DNA from 2 places in the Collinsella sp. AF28-5AC genome. Region 2 is predicted to be linked to the other one. Evidence: riboswitches for the same ligand, from Rfam matches in the RefSeq annotation. Region 2 holds a riboswitch; the other holds the start of a gene.

Region 1 (8,188 bases), on a different contig from region 2:
GGATTCGGGCGTCGTCGGCAATTCCCGTGGCGACGCGTCCCGTTGCTATTGACGGGCATAAGTATCTGGATGGTGGCGTGGCTGATTCTATTCCCAGCGCGTGGCTGTTTGCGCAGGGGTATGACCGCAATATCGTGGTACTCACGCAGCCGGCGGGCTTTGTGAAGCAGCCCAACAGCGTGATGCCCATGCTGCGGCGCGTGTTCCGTCACTATCCGGAGTTTGTCGCAGCGCTTGAGCATCGGCATGAGGTCTACAATGCCACGCTCGATGACCTGGCACGTCGCGAGGCTGCCGGCGAGATCTTTGTGGTGCGTCCGAGCGAATCGGTGAAGGTGCCGTCGCTGTGTCGCGAGCCCGATGAACTTGAGCGCATCTACCAGATTGGTCGCCGCGATGCGGAGGCGACCTTGCCGGCACTGGAGGCATATCTGGCAGGGTAGAGGCTGCTGCCGCCATCTCGGCGGAAAGCACATCCCGGAATGGAGGCTCAAACTGGGATGCGCTTTCCATTGCTGAAGATATGAGGCTGCGAATCAGCTGCTCGGCCTAGACTTACGCCTGCTGCCAGGTGTCGACGAGCTCCTTGGCCGCGGCGTAGGGGTCATCGGCGCTGCAGACGGCGCTCACCACGAAAAAGCCGTCGACGCCGGTGGCCTTGAGCTGTGGCAGGTCGGCCGTCTTGACGCCGCCGCCCACCACGATGGGCACGGGGCTTGCCGCGTGGAGGGCGGCCAGGTCCTCAAAGCTCTTGGTGATGATAGAGCCGTCGGCCGCGCGTCCGCAGTCGCGCTTGGTCTCGGTCTCGTGGAGTGGGCCGATGCCCAGGTAGTCGACTAGGCTCATGTCGGCGGTCTTGACGTACTCGAGCATCTCCTCGCAACGGGCGGAAAGGCCCACGATGGCGTTGGGCCCCAGCAGCTTGCGACAGACCTCGACGGGAATGTCGCTCTGACCCACGTGCACGCCGTCGACAGCAATGCCCTGCTCGCGCGCGGCGAGTACGCAGTCCAGGCGGTCGTCAATCAGCAAAGCGACCTGACCGGTCTTGCCGGCCTGTGCGATTGCCTGCGCGGCGTCGCCGGTCAGCGCAATGATCTCGCGGGCGCTTGCCACCTTGGAGCGCACCTGGATGCAGGTAAAGCCGGCGTCGAGTGCCTGGGCCACCACATCGCCCACGGGGCGCCCGAGCGTGTTTTCGGGGCCGAGCACCAGATAGGCCGAGATATCAAGGTTGTCGCGGATACTCATCGTGTTTCCTCCTGCTTTTTGATCTGAGCTTCCATGCGCTCGAGCTTGCCGGTCATGGTGTCGGTAAATCCGGGTCGAATATCGGCTTTGAGCACGACTTCGGTGCGGATGCCCTTGCTCGCCAACACAAAGGTTGCGTCGCGCACGACCTGCATGACCTCGTCCCAGTCGCCCTCGATCTCGGTGAACATCGAGGTGGTGCGGTTGGGAAGGCCGCTCTCGCGAATGACGCGCACGACCTCGGCGACCTCGGCGGACAGCTCATCGCCGGTGCCGCACGGGGCGATGGCCACGGCGACGAGCGTATTCATGCCGGCATCGGTTGCGGGCTCGGACATGGCCTATGCCTCCTCGAGGTCGAGCTGGTTGTTGGCGATGTCCTGGGCGGTTGCGCGGTAGAGCTCGTCGATAAAGGCGACCTTAAAGCTTGCCGGGGCGTCGGCGACAGCGGCGGCACGCGAGCCGGCAACGTTGTAGACGGCGGTGCCGCAGACGGCGGCCGTAAACGGGTCGGCAGCGCAGGCGTACACAGCCAGCACGCCGCCTTGCGAGCAGCCGCAACCGGTGATCTTGGACATGAGCGGGCTGCCGCCGTGGGACTTGGCCACGGTCATGCCGTCGGTGATCAGGTCGACTTCGCCCGAGACCACAACGGCGCCGCCGGTGTAGCGGGCGAGCGCCACGGCGGCATCGCGGGCGGCGTCGACCGTGTCGGTGGTATCGACACCGCGCACGCGGCTCAGATCGGCCGCCTCGCCCTCAAGACCCCACAGGCCGGCGAGCGCGATGATCTCGGAGGCGTTGCCGCGCACGATGGCGGGCTTGTACTGCTTAAGCTCGTTTACCAACTGGGTGCGCAGACTGCCGATGCCCAGACCCACCGGATCGAGCACCCAGGGCTTGCCGGCGTCGTGTGCCGCCTTGGCCGCGCGGGGAATCGTCTGCTCGTAGATGGGGAAGAGCGTGCCCATATTGAGATAGATGGCGCCGCCGCCGGCAACGAGCGCCTCGCCCTCGTCGGGAAGATAGACCATGGCGGCCGATCCACCCACAGCGAGCTGCGCGTTGGCGACAAAGTCGATCGTCACCGTGTTGGTGATGGAGCCGGCCATCGGATTGGTGGTGCGAATCTCCTCCACGGCCTTGACCATATGTTGCTTAAGCTGTTCCGAATCAATCACTGCACATGCCTCCTTGGCATAGAAAAGGGGCGCTGTGCATAGACAGCGCCCCTGTAAAGGCGGCATGCTCCCTACGCCAGCATTAACTGACAGGTTCAAAGGATTGGGCCCCATGCCCTCTCAGCCTTGTGGTTTGCACCGCCGGCACTCCCGCATCGAATCTGTTGTTCCCTATACTAGCGCACCTGCCAAAAAGGGACAGGTTTATTTTGGCAGGTAACAACTGGGACTTTGCGTTTTCCCAGATGAAACCTGCCGAAATAAACCTGTCCCTTTTTGGCAGGTCGGTACAATAGATGGGATTAAGAATGACCGAGGGGACTCTATGATCAAACTTGTGCTGACCGATATGGACGATACACTGATTCCAGCCGGGCATGACGGCGCCAGCGACTACGCCATTGAGGGTATTCATGCCATGCAGGCGGCGGGTTTGCACTTTGGGCCGGTTTCGGGTCGTCAGCCGTCCGCGATGGGCTGGATGTTCAAAAACCGTTCCGGGTGTTATTCGACCGGTGCGTTCTGTAACGGCCAGGTGATGTTTGTTGACGGCGAAGTAGTCGCCTCGCGCGCAATCGACAACGATGCTCTGATGCGTTTGGCCGACTATCTGGAGCAAGAGACCGACGATACATTTCTAAAAGTCTACAGCCTGGGCGATGACTTTTGGGGCAACGATGCCCATTGTGTGACGAGTGACCCCGAGCGCGTTCGTCGCGCCATGGAGTCGGGCGGCAACGCGTGGCTCAAAGGCGAAGAGGCCCCATGTCGTCCCGTCGTCGATGACGCGTCGGTGTTTAAGGCGAATATCTGGAGTGCCCGTTCGCGTGAGGAGCTCGCGGAGCTACGTGAGCGCGTTGCCGCTGAGGTGCCGGAACTCTCGCTTGTGTTTCCCAACAACCGAGTGCGCCTGTTCGACATCCTTCCGGCTGGTTGGGACAAGGGCTGCGCTGCGCTGGAGCTGGCGCGCGCTTTGGGCCTGACGCCCGACGAGGTGGCCGTATTCGGCGATTCTGATAACGATTTGCCCATGATCGATGCCGTTCCTAACTCCGTTGCAGTCGCCAATGCCAACGAGGCCGTCACGGCTGCCGCACGCTGGCATATTGGCGCTGCGGCAGATGATGCGGTTGCCGGGGCTCTGCATCAGATTGCCGCCTGCGCCGCGACGGGGGAGATGCCGTCGTTTATGCGTCAAATGGACGCGGCAGGTTTTGGCGTCACGAACGTCTAGGGAGAAGGCTATGAAGCTCCAGCAGCTCAGATATGTTGTTAAGGTTGCCGAATGCGGTAGCATCACCGAGGCCTCGCGCCGGCTCTTTGTGTCGCAGCCCTCGATTACCGCGTCGATTCGCGATCTCGAAAACGAGATGGGTGTGCATATCTTTGAGCGCACCAACAAGGGCGTCATTGTGTCCGAGGAAGGCGAGACCTTCTTGGGCTACGCGCGCCAGGTGCTCGACCAGGCCGACCTGCTCGAGGGCAAGTACAAAGGCACGTCCGAGCAGGTGCCGCACTTTAGTGTGAGCTGCCAGCATTATTCCTTTGCCGTTAATGCGTTTGTCGATGTGATCCGCGAGTTCGATGCCGCGCGCTACGACTTTACCCTGCGCGAGGAGCAGACCCACGAAATTATCGAGGATGTCGCGCATATGAAAAGCGAACTCGGCATCCTGTATCTGTCGGAGCACAATCGCGAGGTCATCGAGCGCATGCTTGCCGCCAACGAGCTCGTGTTCGAAGGGCTCTTCTGCGCCACGCCGCATGTCTTCGTCTGCGCCGACCATCCGCTGGCGGGCCGCTCCAGCGTGACGCTCGAGGATCTGGAAGACTACCCGTTCCTGTCCTACGAGCAGGGCAGCTACAACTCGTTTTACTATTCCGAGGAGCTGACCTCGACGTTCGAGCGTCGCAAAAATATCCGCGTGCGCGACCGTGCGACGTTGTTCAATTTGGCCATGGGCCTCAACGGCTACACGGTATGCTCGGGCGTGATCAGCCACGAGCTCAACGGCCCCGGCATTATCTCGATTCCGCTCGACGTGGACGAGTACATGGAGATTGGCATCATCACGCGCAAGAACACGACGCTCACGCGCTACGGTCGGGCCTATATCGACGCGATTCGTCAGCATATCTAGGCTGCTGTGCTCCGCACGGTTCAAGTCTCTTTATGACAGTCCAGACTGATATAGGAAGCATCTATATCAAACTGTTATAAACGTATATTTTACGATGACCATATGAGCGCTCATACTCTGTCCCAGTAAAGCAACCAATGCAAAGGGAGATATCTATGAGCACTTCGATTCAACCGAACGCGCCGTTTCGTGCCGATATCGTCGGCAGTTTTCTTCGTCCGCAGGCTGTAAAGGATGCCCGTGCCGCCTATGTCGCGGGTAAACTCGACGCTTCCGGCCTTAAGGCCGTCGAGGACGAGGCCATCCGCGACTTAGTGGCCAAGCAGAAGGCCGCCGGCCTGCAGGTGATCACCGATGGCGAGTTCCGCCGCAGTTACTGGCACCTCGATTTTATGTGGGGCCTTAACGGCATTGAGCGCCGCACCTCACGCACGGGTTATATGTTCCATGACGAGGAGACGACGGCCGACACCGCCGTGGTTACCGGTCCCATTAGCGGCGAGAACCACCCGTTCGTCGAGCATTTTAAGTTTGTCAAGGCGCTTGAGGGGGAGGGCCAGGTCGCGCGTCAAACCATTCCGGCGCCGATCCAGACGTTCTCGGAGGTTACGCTCGACCGCTGCGATGGACAGCAGGAGAGTCTGCGCGCCGTCTACAAGACCGATGAGGAACTTGCCGACGCCATTGCAGCCGCTTATCGCACGGTGATCGCCGACCTGTATGCCGCGGGCTGCCGCAACATCCAATTTGATGACTGCACCTGGGGCATCTATTGCGATACGGACTTTGTGTCCAAGACTGGCATGAGCCCGGTTGACCTGCAAAAGGTGAGCGAGCTGGGCGTGGCGCTCAACAATGCTGCCATCGCGGGCAAGCCCGACGATCTGGTTATCAACACGCATGTGTGCCGCGGCAACTATCACTCCACGTATGCCTTCGAGGGTGGTTACGATCCCATTGCGCCGTACCTGTTCGCACATGAGAACGTCGACGCGTTCTACCTTGAGTTCGATACGCCACGCGCCGGTGGCTTTGAGCCGCTTAAGTACGTTGCTCCCGGCAAGAAGGTCGTGCTGGGCCTGGTGACCACCAAGGCGGCTGAGCTTGAGGACGAGGACGTTATCGTCGAACGTATCCAAGAGGCCGCAAAGTATGTGCCGCTCGAGAACCTGTACCTGTCGCCCCAGTGCGGCTTTGCCAGCTGCGAGATTGGCAACAAGCTGACCGAGGACGAACAGTGGGCAAAGATCGCGCTGGTCAAGCGCATTGCTGAGCGCGTTTGGAAGTAACGTTACCGCTTGCAGGTGACGGCGCGCGCGAGACATGGTGTATCACGTACAATGGTTCGGATCGTATCGTTCGGGCAGGTTATCCGATATGCCTGATCGCCCTTCCATCATGAAAGGACTTCCATGTCCCAATCCTCGACGCCCGCCGTCACCGATGCCATCTACGACGCATCGTCGCTCGGCCGCCCGCGCATGTTCGTGTTGGGTTTGCAACACATGTTTGCGATGTTCGGAGCAACGGTGCTCGTGCCCGTGCTCACCGGCCTTTCCGTTTCGGCGACGCTTCTGTTCGCCGGCATCGGCACGCTGCTGTTTCATTTTCTATCGCGCGGTAAGGTGCCTGCGTTCCTGGGCTCGTCGTTTGCCTTTATCGCGGGTTATGCCGCCATTGCGCCCAACGGCGAGGCCGAGCTTTTGCCCTACGCCTGTCTGGGCGTTGCCTGCGCCGGTCTGCTCTATCCGGTGCTCGCGGCCCTGTTCCGTGCCTTTGGCGCCAAGCGTGTCATGCGCTTCTTTCCGCCGGTGGTGACCGGTCCCATCGTCATTTCCATCGGCCTGATCCTAGCGAGCTCTGCCATTGCCAACTGCCAGACCAATTGGCTTGTTGCCGTTGTCGCTGCGGCCGTCATCGTCATCTGCAATATTTGGGGCCGCGGCATGGTCAAGATCGTGCCGATCCTGCTGGGCGTCGTGGTGAGCTATACCGTTGCGGCCGCGTTGGGTGAGGTCGATTTTTCGGGCGTTGCCGCCGCTCCGTGGGTCGGTCTGCCCATCGTGTGGGACAACACCGTGTTTGCGCTCTTTGGCCCGCAGTTCGATAGCGGTCTTGCCACGACGGCCATCATCACCATCATGCCGCTGGCCTTTGCAACTATGATCGAGCATATCGGCGATATCTCCGCCATTGGCTCTACCTGCGAACGCAATTACATTGCCGATCCCGGTCTGCACCGTACCCTGCTCGGCGATGGCCTGGCGACCATCTTGGCATCGCTCTTTGGCGCCCCCGCCAATACGACGTATGGCGAGAACACCGGCGTGCTTGCCTTGACGCGTGTGTTCGACCCGCGTGTGATTCGCATTGCCGCCTGCTGCGCCATTGTGCTTTCGTTCTGCCCCAAGTTTGCTGCGGTGATTGCCGCCATGCCGGCGTGCGTTATCGGCGGTGTGTCACTCGTGCTCTACGGCATGATCAGCGCCGTTGGCGTGCGTAACCTCATCGAGAATCAGGTTGATTTCCAGAACAACCGCAACGTGCTGGTGGCGGCTCTGGTGCTCGTGCTTTCGCTCGGCATTGCCTACAGTACCGCCGGTGCCATCGTGCTGGAGCTGGGCGGCGTGACGATTTCGCGTTCGGGCCTTGCCGTGGGCTCGCTGGTGGGCATTGTGCTCAACGCCATCCTGCCCGGTAATGACTTTGAGTTTGATACTTCCGAGCTTGAGGAGACTGCTGAATAGTAGCTGCGTTCAGCCAAATTAAAAATGGCGTCCATGCGTATGTACGCGTGGACGCCATTTTTAATGCGTCAGTATCCAGTGGATGCCGCGCGCCATGCGCAGGTCAGTTTGGGCAAAGTGATTGCCGGGGTTGAGCTCCAGCGTTGTTGGAATGTCACGCTCGATAAACAGCTCTTCCATCGCACGCGTATCGTCGAGTACGTGCCGCATCATGCGGTTGGGCGTCTTGGTTTCCTTTTTACCGAGCGACAGATAGGCGGCGTCGGGCGTGGCTGTCATCGTGCGCTCGCGCGCGTAGTCGATAAAGCCGGGGAACCACAGCGACCCCGATGCACTTGCCGCGCGCTCAAAGACATCTGTTTGCCAAAGTGCCCACAGTGAAAAAAGACCCGCCAACGAGTAGCCGGCAATGCCGCGCCAGGTGGGCGGGCAGGGAAGTGATGATTCGGCCTCTGGGATTATCTGATTCAGCAGCTCATCGAGAAACTCAGACGCCTGTCCGCCAAAGGGCTCGGCATCTCGTATAGTTCCGTCGCATTCCCAGGGGCTCAGCTCGCGATTCCAATCGAGTCCTCCAATGGCGGCAAGGGTGAAGGGCGGGCAGTCGAGCTCTCGGCAGCGCTCGTAGACTTCACTACCGTCGCCCATAACCACGGGAAGGTAGATGACGGGCGCGCCTTCCACACACTCTGAATAAACGGTTATCTGCTTATGATGCGCTTCCAAGGCAGGCTTCTCTCGGTGTTGTGATATTGACAGCCTCAATTGTCGCACGCTGGCGCGGGGGCAGACGCTAAAAGAAAGGCGCGGAGCCGCTCGATGCGACTCCGCGCCTTGATGTTCTGCTTTAGCAGACTATGCCGTTACG
Region 2 (8,188 bases):
CGCCACGGCCGCCATCACCTTTGTCTTTGGCGCGCTGGGCGTGACCTTCCCCAAGTTTTTCCAGCGCGTATATGGCATCGGTTTTGGCATTCTGCTCGCCACTGTTCTGGTTGAGATCGTGCTGATGTTCATGGGCGTCTCGCAGTCCATCACCGACCTGATCGTGATCGTGGTGTTCGCCGGCTTTATTGGCTACGACACCTATGTTGCCACGACGGTGCCGCCTACGCTGCCCAACGCCGTGCTCATGGCGTCCAATCTGTTCGTTGACATTATCAACGTGTTCCTGCGCATCCTGAACATCCTTGGCCGTCGCGACTAGTGGCGAATTGCGGCGGTGCTTGCCGTGCGGGCAAATCGATGCGAAAGGCGGTCCTTCGGGGCCGTCTTTTTTGTACGCGGCGGGGTATCATGGATGGGAAAAGCCGATAGCGGCAGCGACAGGAAAGGTGGCCACGTATGGCAGACGTCGACAACAGGAACCGTAACCGCAGGTCCAACCGAGCGGGTCAGCCCAATCCCAAGCGCGAGGCCCGTGCCAAGGCCGCCGAGCGTCACGTGTCAACTGTGTCCGAAGCGTGCGCCAAGGATATCGAGCGTTCGCTTGCCGGTGTTCGCGAGTTTGACGGTATGCCTGCCGGCTTTGTCGCGGCGATGAAGGCCAAGGTTCAGACTGCTGTGGCCGCTGAAGAACAGGTTGCCGAGGACGTCGAGGGCGCGGAGGCTGCCGAGACCGAGGCGGCACCCGAGAGCGAGGCAGCGCCCGAGACCGAGGCAGCTCCTGAGCCCGTCGAGGAGCCTGCCGAGGAAATCGCCGAAGCTGAGTCCGCGCCTGCTGAGGAGCCTGCTGCGTCCCTGCCTGAGGTCACCGTGCTCGATGCCTCCGCCACGCAGGCCATCTTGGACAACGGTCGTGGCTATGCGCAGTTCTGCGACATGGCCGTGCTCGCCTTTGCCTCGTTCACCAATCCGGGCGGTGGCTATATTCAGGGTTATCTGGGCCAGGAGGCCACGCTGTGCGCCGATTCGTATCTGTACAACGTTCTCGATAAGCAGCGCAAATGGTACGGCGAGAACCGTCGCCGCAACATCAACTGCGAGCTTTACCGAAACCGTGCGCTGGTGGTGCCTGCGGTGCGCTTCGATCGCAACCACGTGCATGCATACGCCGACGTGATCGTGGCCGCCGCGCCCAACGTTAAGCGCGCCCGCCAGGAGTATCGCGTGAGCGACGATGCTCTGCTGGATGCCCTGCGCGACCGCATTCGCTTTGTGCTTGCCATCTGCGACGAGCTGGGTCGCGAGAAGCTCGTACTGGGCGCTTGGGGCTGCGACAACAACGGCTTTGACGCCGAGGCCGTGGCCGAGCTCTTCCGCAAGGAGCTCGCGTCGGGCGACTTTAAGGTCAAGCAAGTCTTCTTTGCCGTGCCTTCTACGCGCTGGGATGAGGATTTTGCCAAGTTCGAGCACGTGCTGGCAAACTTCCCCGAGCGCAACGAGGAGTCCTATGCCCAGGTTGCCGCTCGCGCTGCGGCAGCTCGCGCCGCCGAGCAGGCCCAGGCTGCTACCGAGGATGATGAGAACGAGGACGATTGGCGCAAGTACCTGTAATCGGTACGTGCTGACAGATGGGTCGAGCCGGCGGGAGGGCTGCTCCCGTCGGCTTTTTACTGAGCGAGGGGCTTACGATGAAAAACGTTCTATGCTTTGGCGACAGCAACACCTATGGTTACGATCCGGCGGGCATGCGCGACGGCACCGCGGTGCGCTATGCGCGGGATGTGCGCTGGTGCGGCGTGGCCCAACGTGACTTAGGCGAGGGCTGGCATGTAATTGAAGAAGGCCTCAACGGCCGCACGACGGTACGCGACGACATGTGCCATCTGGACACCAATCTTAACGGCATCCGCGCGCTGCCGATGCTGCTCGAGGCCCATAAGCCACTGGACGCCATTGTGATCATGCTGGGCACCAACGACTGCAAGACGGTCTTTAACGTGACGGCTGCCGATATCGCCCGTGGCGCCATGGCGCTGATTCGCGCCGTCCGCGCGTTTCCGTGGACCGACGCTGCGCCTTGTCCGCGCATTCTGCTGATGGCTCCTATCAAGATCAAGCCGCAGATCGCCGATGTATATATGACCGATTTTGACGAGCGTTCCGTCGAGGCCTCGGAGCATTTTGCTGAATACTACGCGCACGTAGCCGAGCAGTTTGGCTGCGACTTTTTGAATGCAGCGGAGTTTGCCGAGCCGGGCGATATCGACTATCTGCATATGATGCCCGAAAGCCATGAGAGCCTGGGTCACGCCGTGGCGGCCAAGCTCCAAGAGATGCTCGGTGAGTAGCACGGCCCCAAACCACCACAATAGTTCTCCTTGCGACGGCTTGTTTCGTTGGTTTGCTTTGATCTGTAACAGTTGTAAGGCCAAAAACGGGCTAGATGTTACAGATTAAGATTATTTAGGTCGATATCGGTCGTTTGTCTCGATCTGTAACATCTAGGGTCGATTTTGCCGAGTTACTGTTACACATCGAGATTATCTTCTCAGTGGAATTTGGATGTCTCGATTTGTAACGGGTGGGCCGAAAAATGGACTTTAACTGTTACAGATCGAGATGTTTGTGGGAACCACCGCAAGGGTGCCTGTCCCCTTTGCGGTGGTTTTGGACTGCGAATCTTAATACTGCCACATGTGGTTGACGGGGCCGGAGCCTTTGCCCATGTTCAGGCCGGCGGCCAGAGCGCCTGTCAGGTAGGCCTTGCCAGCGTTGACGGCATCGGCAAGATCCATACCCTGGGCCAGCGCGCAGGCAATGGCGGACGAGAGCGTGCAGCCGGTGCCGTGTGTGTTATTGGTATCGATACGCTTGTGGCGGAACCACGTGGTGAGTGGATCTCCCAGATGGTTGCCCTCGTCATCGAGCGGCGCGGGTTCGGCCAGTACATCGTTGGCCTCGTTGACAAGATGCCCACCCTTAACGAGGGATGCGCAACCAAAGCGGCGGGTGAGGAGCATGGCAGCATTTTGCTGCGTGCGCTCGGAGTCGACCTCGTAGTCGAGCAGGGCCATGGCCTCGGGAATATTGGGCGTGATAACCGTCGCCAGCGGGAACAGGCGGCGGGTGAGCGCCTCGGCGGCATCTTCGGCAATCAGCCGCGCGCCCGAGGTGGCGACCATGACGGGGTCGACGACCACGTTCGTTGCGTTCCAGGCGCTCAAGCGGTCGGCGATGACTTCGATAATCTCGACAGAAGAAACCATGCCGATCTTGACGGCGCTCGGGCGGATATCGTCAAAAACGGCGTCAATTTGCGCGGCTACGATATCTGGCGAGATATCCTGTACGGCGGTGACGCCCAGCGTGTTTTGCGCTGTGATGGCGGTGATGGCCGTCTCGGCATACAGGCGGTGCGCCGTGATGGTCTTGATGTCGGCCTGAATGCCGGCGCCGCCGCTGGAATCGGATCCCGCGATGGACAGGACGGCAGGTACCTTACTACGATCCATGTTCGCTCCCTTGTTCGGTCGGAATCAAATGGGTCTTTAAGCCAGCATTATAAAGATGCCCGGGCCGACTCTATGTCGAACCCGGGCGGGCGATGCAATCTTTACGCAAATGCAAGCAAATGTTCACACGTCAACAATTGACAGGCACCAGCTCGCCGCCAGAGGCGGCCGCGGCGACAGGGTTAGTCCTCTATGCCGAGGTCGATCGTGGTGCCCTCGAAGATCTTGTTGATGGTGCGGACGGCGCACATCTTGCCACACATGGTGCAAGTGCCCTCGGTGGCGGCGGGGGACTCCTCGTAGCGCTTCTTGCCCGTAACCGGGTCGAGCGCGCACTCCCACATGGCGTCCCAGTCAAGCTTGCGGCGTGCCTGGCCCATCTTGTCGTCCATGTCGCGGGCGTGCGGCACCTTTTTGGCGATGTCGGCGGCGTGTGCGGCGATCTTGGTGGCCATGAGGCCGTCGAGCACATCCTGGGCGTTGGGCAGGCATAGGTGCTCTGCCGGTGTCACGTAGCACAGGAAGTCGGCACCGGAGCTGGCGGAGATGGCGCCGCCGATGGCAGCGGTGATGTGGTCGTAACCCACGCCGATATCGGTCACCAGCGGCCCGAGCACATAGAACGGAGCATTGTGGCACAGGCGTTTCTGCAGTTTCATGTTGGCGGCGATCTCGTCGAGCGCCATGTGACCCGGGCCCTCGACCATGACCTGGACGCCGGCGGCCCAAGCGCGCTTGCACAGCTTGCCCAGCTCGATCATCTCAGCGGTCTCGGTGGCGTCGTTGGAGTCGTAGAGGCAGCCCGGGCGGCAGGAGTCGCCGAGCGAAATCGTCACGTCGTACTCGTGGCAAATCTCGAGCAACTCGTCGTAGAACTCATAGAATGGGTTCTCGTTACCGGTGACCTCCATCCAGCCAAACAGCAGTGAGCCGCCACGGCTCACGATGTTCATCAGGCGGCCGGTCTCCTTAAAGGTCTTGGTGACCGACTTGTTTATGCCGCAGTGGATGGTCATAAAGTCCACGCCGTCCTCGGCATGCGCGCGCACGACTTCGAACAGGTCGTCCTTGGTGAGCTTGACCAGCGGCTTTTCCATGTAGCCGATGGCGTCGTACATGGGGACGGTGCCTACCATGAGCGGCGTCTCGTCGATGAGCTGCTGGCGGAACTGGCGCGTCTTGCCCGAGTTGGAGAGGTCCATGATGGCGTCGGCGCCAAAGTCCTCGGCGATCTTGACCTTCTTCCATTCCTCGGCGGCATCGGCCTTGTCGCCCGAGATGCCCAGGTTCACGTTGACCTTGGTGGACAGGCCCTCACCGACGCCAAAGGCGCGCATGCCCTTTTTGATGTGCACGATGTTGGCGGGAATGGAGATGCGGCCGTCGGCCACGCGCTCGCGGATGTACTCGGGGTCGCGATGCTCGCGCTCGGCGACCTCCTTCATCTGCGGTGTGATCCGCCCGGCGCGGGCGAAGTCGATTTGCGTGACGAGCTTGGGCTCGGTCTGTGCGCTCATTGGCACGGCTCCCTTCGTTGGCATTACCCATATCAGGTTTGCGGGTCAGGGCGGGCGCGCCCAGTCTCAGCCTGCCGTCTTGTCCTGCAAGCTCCCCGTTTATGTAATGGGCTCAAGTATAGCCTGAATGGGTACGATTGGGCCAACGAGCGTGCCTGTGGGGAGGCGTACATGGAAGACAAGCATCTATATCGAGAGACACAATGGGGTGTATCGGCCGAGGAAAGCCGTGCGCACCATGGGTTGGTCGCGATTGGTTTTGCGGTGCTTGCCGTGCTGGTGATTGCCTTTTGTATTTGGACGTTCGGCGGTCCTGGCGGCGCCACCTGGGGGTTTGAAGCCGACGAGGGCCTGCCGATTATGACCATGAAAGTTTCTGGTGGCAACACGGTTGCCGCACCGGGCGACTATTGGTATCCGCGCGACGAGTTTGTGCAGCTGCAGCTGAGCGGCGGGTCTATTCCGGGTGAAGAAATCGAACGCGTGACGTTTGATGCGACGCTCAAAACGCTGACGGTGAAGCTCAAAGATCAAGGGGACGTGCCCACGACCATGGACATTGCGCTGACGGAGTGGCGTCTGGAACCTCCGTCGGGCGTTACGGTATCCGACGTAGAGCACGTTAAGATTACCTACCAAGATGGCTCGACGAGCGAGATTGCAAAGGCCGATGGCTTGGCGGAGTAACGGGGTGTTTGGAAACGGCGGGCCTATAGTGCCTGCGCGTTCATGAAAACCAGGGTGTTTTTGTCTGAAAGCTCGGGGATGTGCCGATAGCCGATGTTGAATGCGGTAAGTTCGCTTGCATCCTCGAGCTTGTTTTCTGCCATCCACCGCACCATGGAGCCGCGCGCCTTTTTGCTGGCGGTCGACCGTTGGATGGGCTTCCCGTTGCGGATGCCCTCGCCAAAGAGGCATGTGACGGCCGTGGCGTCGCCCGCGAGGTGGGGCAGAACGGCTTTGGCATACTCTACGCTGGCGAGGTTGACGATCGTGGTGTTTGAGCCTGCCGGGGCGATAGCCCGCGCGAGCTTATCGCTCCAAAATGCGTAGAGGTCTCGGGCACCGTCGACGACAAGCTTCGCGCCCATCTCCAGCCGATACGGTTCGACGGCATGAAAGGGACGAACGCACCCGTAGAGGCCGGAGAGGATCCACAGATGGCTTTGCAGCCAGGCGAGCTGTTCGGCATCCATTACCTCGGGTGCCATGCTCTGGTACTGAATGCCGTGATAGGACATGATGGCAGGGGAGAAGTGACGGGCGAGTGCGGGATTGTCGAGATCGCCGTTTTTCAGGATGGGCCCGAACTCATGCAGGGTGTTGAGGCAAGGTCCCAGCAGTTTGTCACTCACGTTCCACAGCGCCTGCAGGCCGCCGCTGCCTTCATTCCGCTCGATATCTAGCAGTGCGCGGTGGAGGCGAGCTGTCTCGCGCACAAAGGGTGGAATGCCCAGGACTTCAAAAGCATTTTGGGCCGCGCGCATCTGCTTGGCGGGCGAAATGATGACCTGCAGCATGGACTCTCCTCTGCCAAAAAAGAAATTGCGGTGGAATACGGTCTGTTTGGGCTATTGAAAGACCAAATCAATCCGTATTCCACCGCAAGTTATGGGTGGGGTGGATTAGGCGCGCTCGAGGAAGGCCTTGTAGCCGCGATAGGCCTCGTAGATGTCGGCCTTGTTGGCGACCTCCCACAGGGCGTGCATGGACAGGACGGCAACGCCGGAATCGATGACGTTCATGCCGTACTTGGCCATGATGTAGGCGATGGTGCCGCCGCCGCCCGCGTTGACGCGGCCGAGCTCGCAGGTCTGGAAGTCCACTCCTGCCTTGTCCATGATGTCGCGAATGAGGGCCACATACTCGGCGTCGGCGTCGTTAGAGCCGCCCTTGCCGCGGCTGCCCGTGTACTTGTTAAAGCACAGGCCGCGACCCATAAAGGCGGCGTTCTTGGTCTCGAACTTGCCGGCATAGCCCGGGTCGAAGCCGGCGGACACGTCGGAGGAGAGCATACGGCTGTGGGCGAGCGCGCGGCGCAGAGCCAGCGGGCTGTCCTCGCCGGCGAGCGTCATGATCTCGGCGACGGTGTTCTCGAAGAAGCGGCTCGTCATGCCGGTGGCGCCCACGGAGCCGATCTCCTCTTTGTCGACGATGAGCGTGATGCTCGTGCGCTCGACATTGGCCACATTGATCTGGGCGAGCATGGAGGGGTAAGCGCAGACGCGGTCGTCGTGACCATAGCCCAGAATCATGGAGCGGTCGAGGCCCATGTCGCGGGCGGGGCCGGCGGGCACGACCTCGATCTCGGCGGAGAGGAAGTCCTCCTCCTCGACGCCGTACTGCTCTTTGAGGATGTCCAAGAACATCTGCTTGACGGGCTCCTTGGAAGCGTCCTTGTCGTCCTCATCGAACTTGACGGGACGGCCGCCCACGATCACGTCGAGAATCTCGGCGTCGACGGCGTCCTTGGCGGGCTTGGCCATCTGCTCGCTCGAGAGGTGGATCAGCAGATCGGAGATGGTAAAGACCGGATCGTCTGCCTTGTCGCCGATATTGATGTCGACGGTGGTACCGTCCTTTTTGCAGATGACGCCCACGAGTGCGAGCGGGGAGGCTACCCAGTGGTAGCTCTTGACGCCGCCGTAGTAGTGCGTGTCGAGGTAGGCCATGTCGCCGGCCTCGAAGGCGGGATTCTGCTTAAGGTCCAGGCGCGGCGAGTCCACGTGGGCGCCCAGGATGTTAAAGCCCTGCTCGAGCGGGGCGGTGCCCAGGTTGACGAGCATAAGGTCCTTGCCGTGGTTGGCGGCGTACACCTTGTCGCCGGCCTTGAGCGTGCGGCCCTCGGCGATCACGGTCTCCAGGTCGACGTATCCCGCCTCCTCGGCCATCTTGATGCCGGTCTTGACGCACAGGCGCTCGGTCTTGTTCTCGCTCAAAAACTGCTTATAGCCGCGGCAAAGCCCCTCGAGCTCCTCGACTTGCTGTGGCGTGTACTTTTTCCATGCGCAGGGACGCTCCATGACGCAGGCTCCTTTCGGATCGATCGTGCTGGTTGATGTACCGTGAGCCATCGTATCACGCGCGGGCTCGCGGTGGCGGGGGAGCTTGATGTGCGGTGGCCGCGGGGCGGGGAGCGTGTAAACTGGAGTAAGCAAA

Evidence for each region. A riboswitch is a leader RNA that binds a small molecule or an ion and turns the genes downstream of it on or off. The one in region 2 is predicted to bind thiamine pyrophosphate.
Region 1: linked by a shared signal. The riboswitch ahead of thiM (hydroxyethylthiazole kinase) and the one ahead of thiC (phosphomethylpyrimidine synthase ThiC) in region 2 are both predicted to bind thiamine pyrophosphate.

The regions. Positions count from the first base shown of each region.
Region 1 is NZ_QRTA01000004.1:81,505-89,692, forward strand. It holds gene DWZ01_RS04475 (patatin family protein) at 1-443, shown strand, start outside; gene DWZ01_RS04480 (thiamine phosphate synthase) at 556-1,251, opposite strand; gene DWZ01_RS04485 (thiamine-binding protein) at 1,248-1,589, opposite strand; gene thiM (hydroxyethylthiazole kinase) at 1,593-2,432, opposite strand; TPP riboswitch at 2,484-2,594, opposite strand; gene DWZ01_RS04495 (HAD-IIB family hydrolase) at 2,758-3,666, shown strand; gene DWZ01_RS04500 (LysR family transcriptional regulator) at 3,677-4,573, shown strand; gene DWZ01_RS04505 (5-methyltetrahydropteroyltriglutamate--homocysteine S-methyltransferase) at 4,729-5,862, shown strand; gene DWZ01_RS04510 (uracil-xanthine permease family protein) at 5,986-7,320, shown strand; gene DWZ01_RS04515 (alpha/beta hydrolase) at 7,381-8,046, opposite strand; gene DWZ01_RS04520 (NCS2 family permease) at 8,184-8,188, opposite strand, start outside.
Region 2 is NZ_QRTA01000001.1:36,038-44,225, forward strand. It holds gene DWZ01_RS00170 (Bax inhibitor-1 family protein) at 1-322, shown strand, start outside; gene DWZ01_RS00175 (TIGR02452 family protein) at 460-1,611, shown strand; gene DWZ01_RS00180 (SGNH/GDSL hydrolase family protein) at 1,689-2,348, shown strand; gene thiD (bifunctional hydroxymethylpyrimidine kinase/phosphomethylpyrimidine kinase) at 2,682-3,512, opposite strand; gene thiC (phosphomethylpyrimidine synthase ThiC) at 3,695-5,029, opposite strand; TPP riboswitch at 5,022-5,137, opposite strand; gene DWZ01_RS00195 (hypothetical protein) at 5,201-5,716, shown strand; gene DWZ01_RS00200 (YaaA family protein) at 5,740-6,549, opposite strand; gene DWZ01_RS00205 (aminopeptidase) at 6,655-8,052, opposite strand.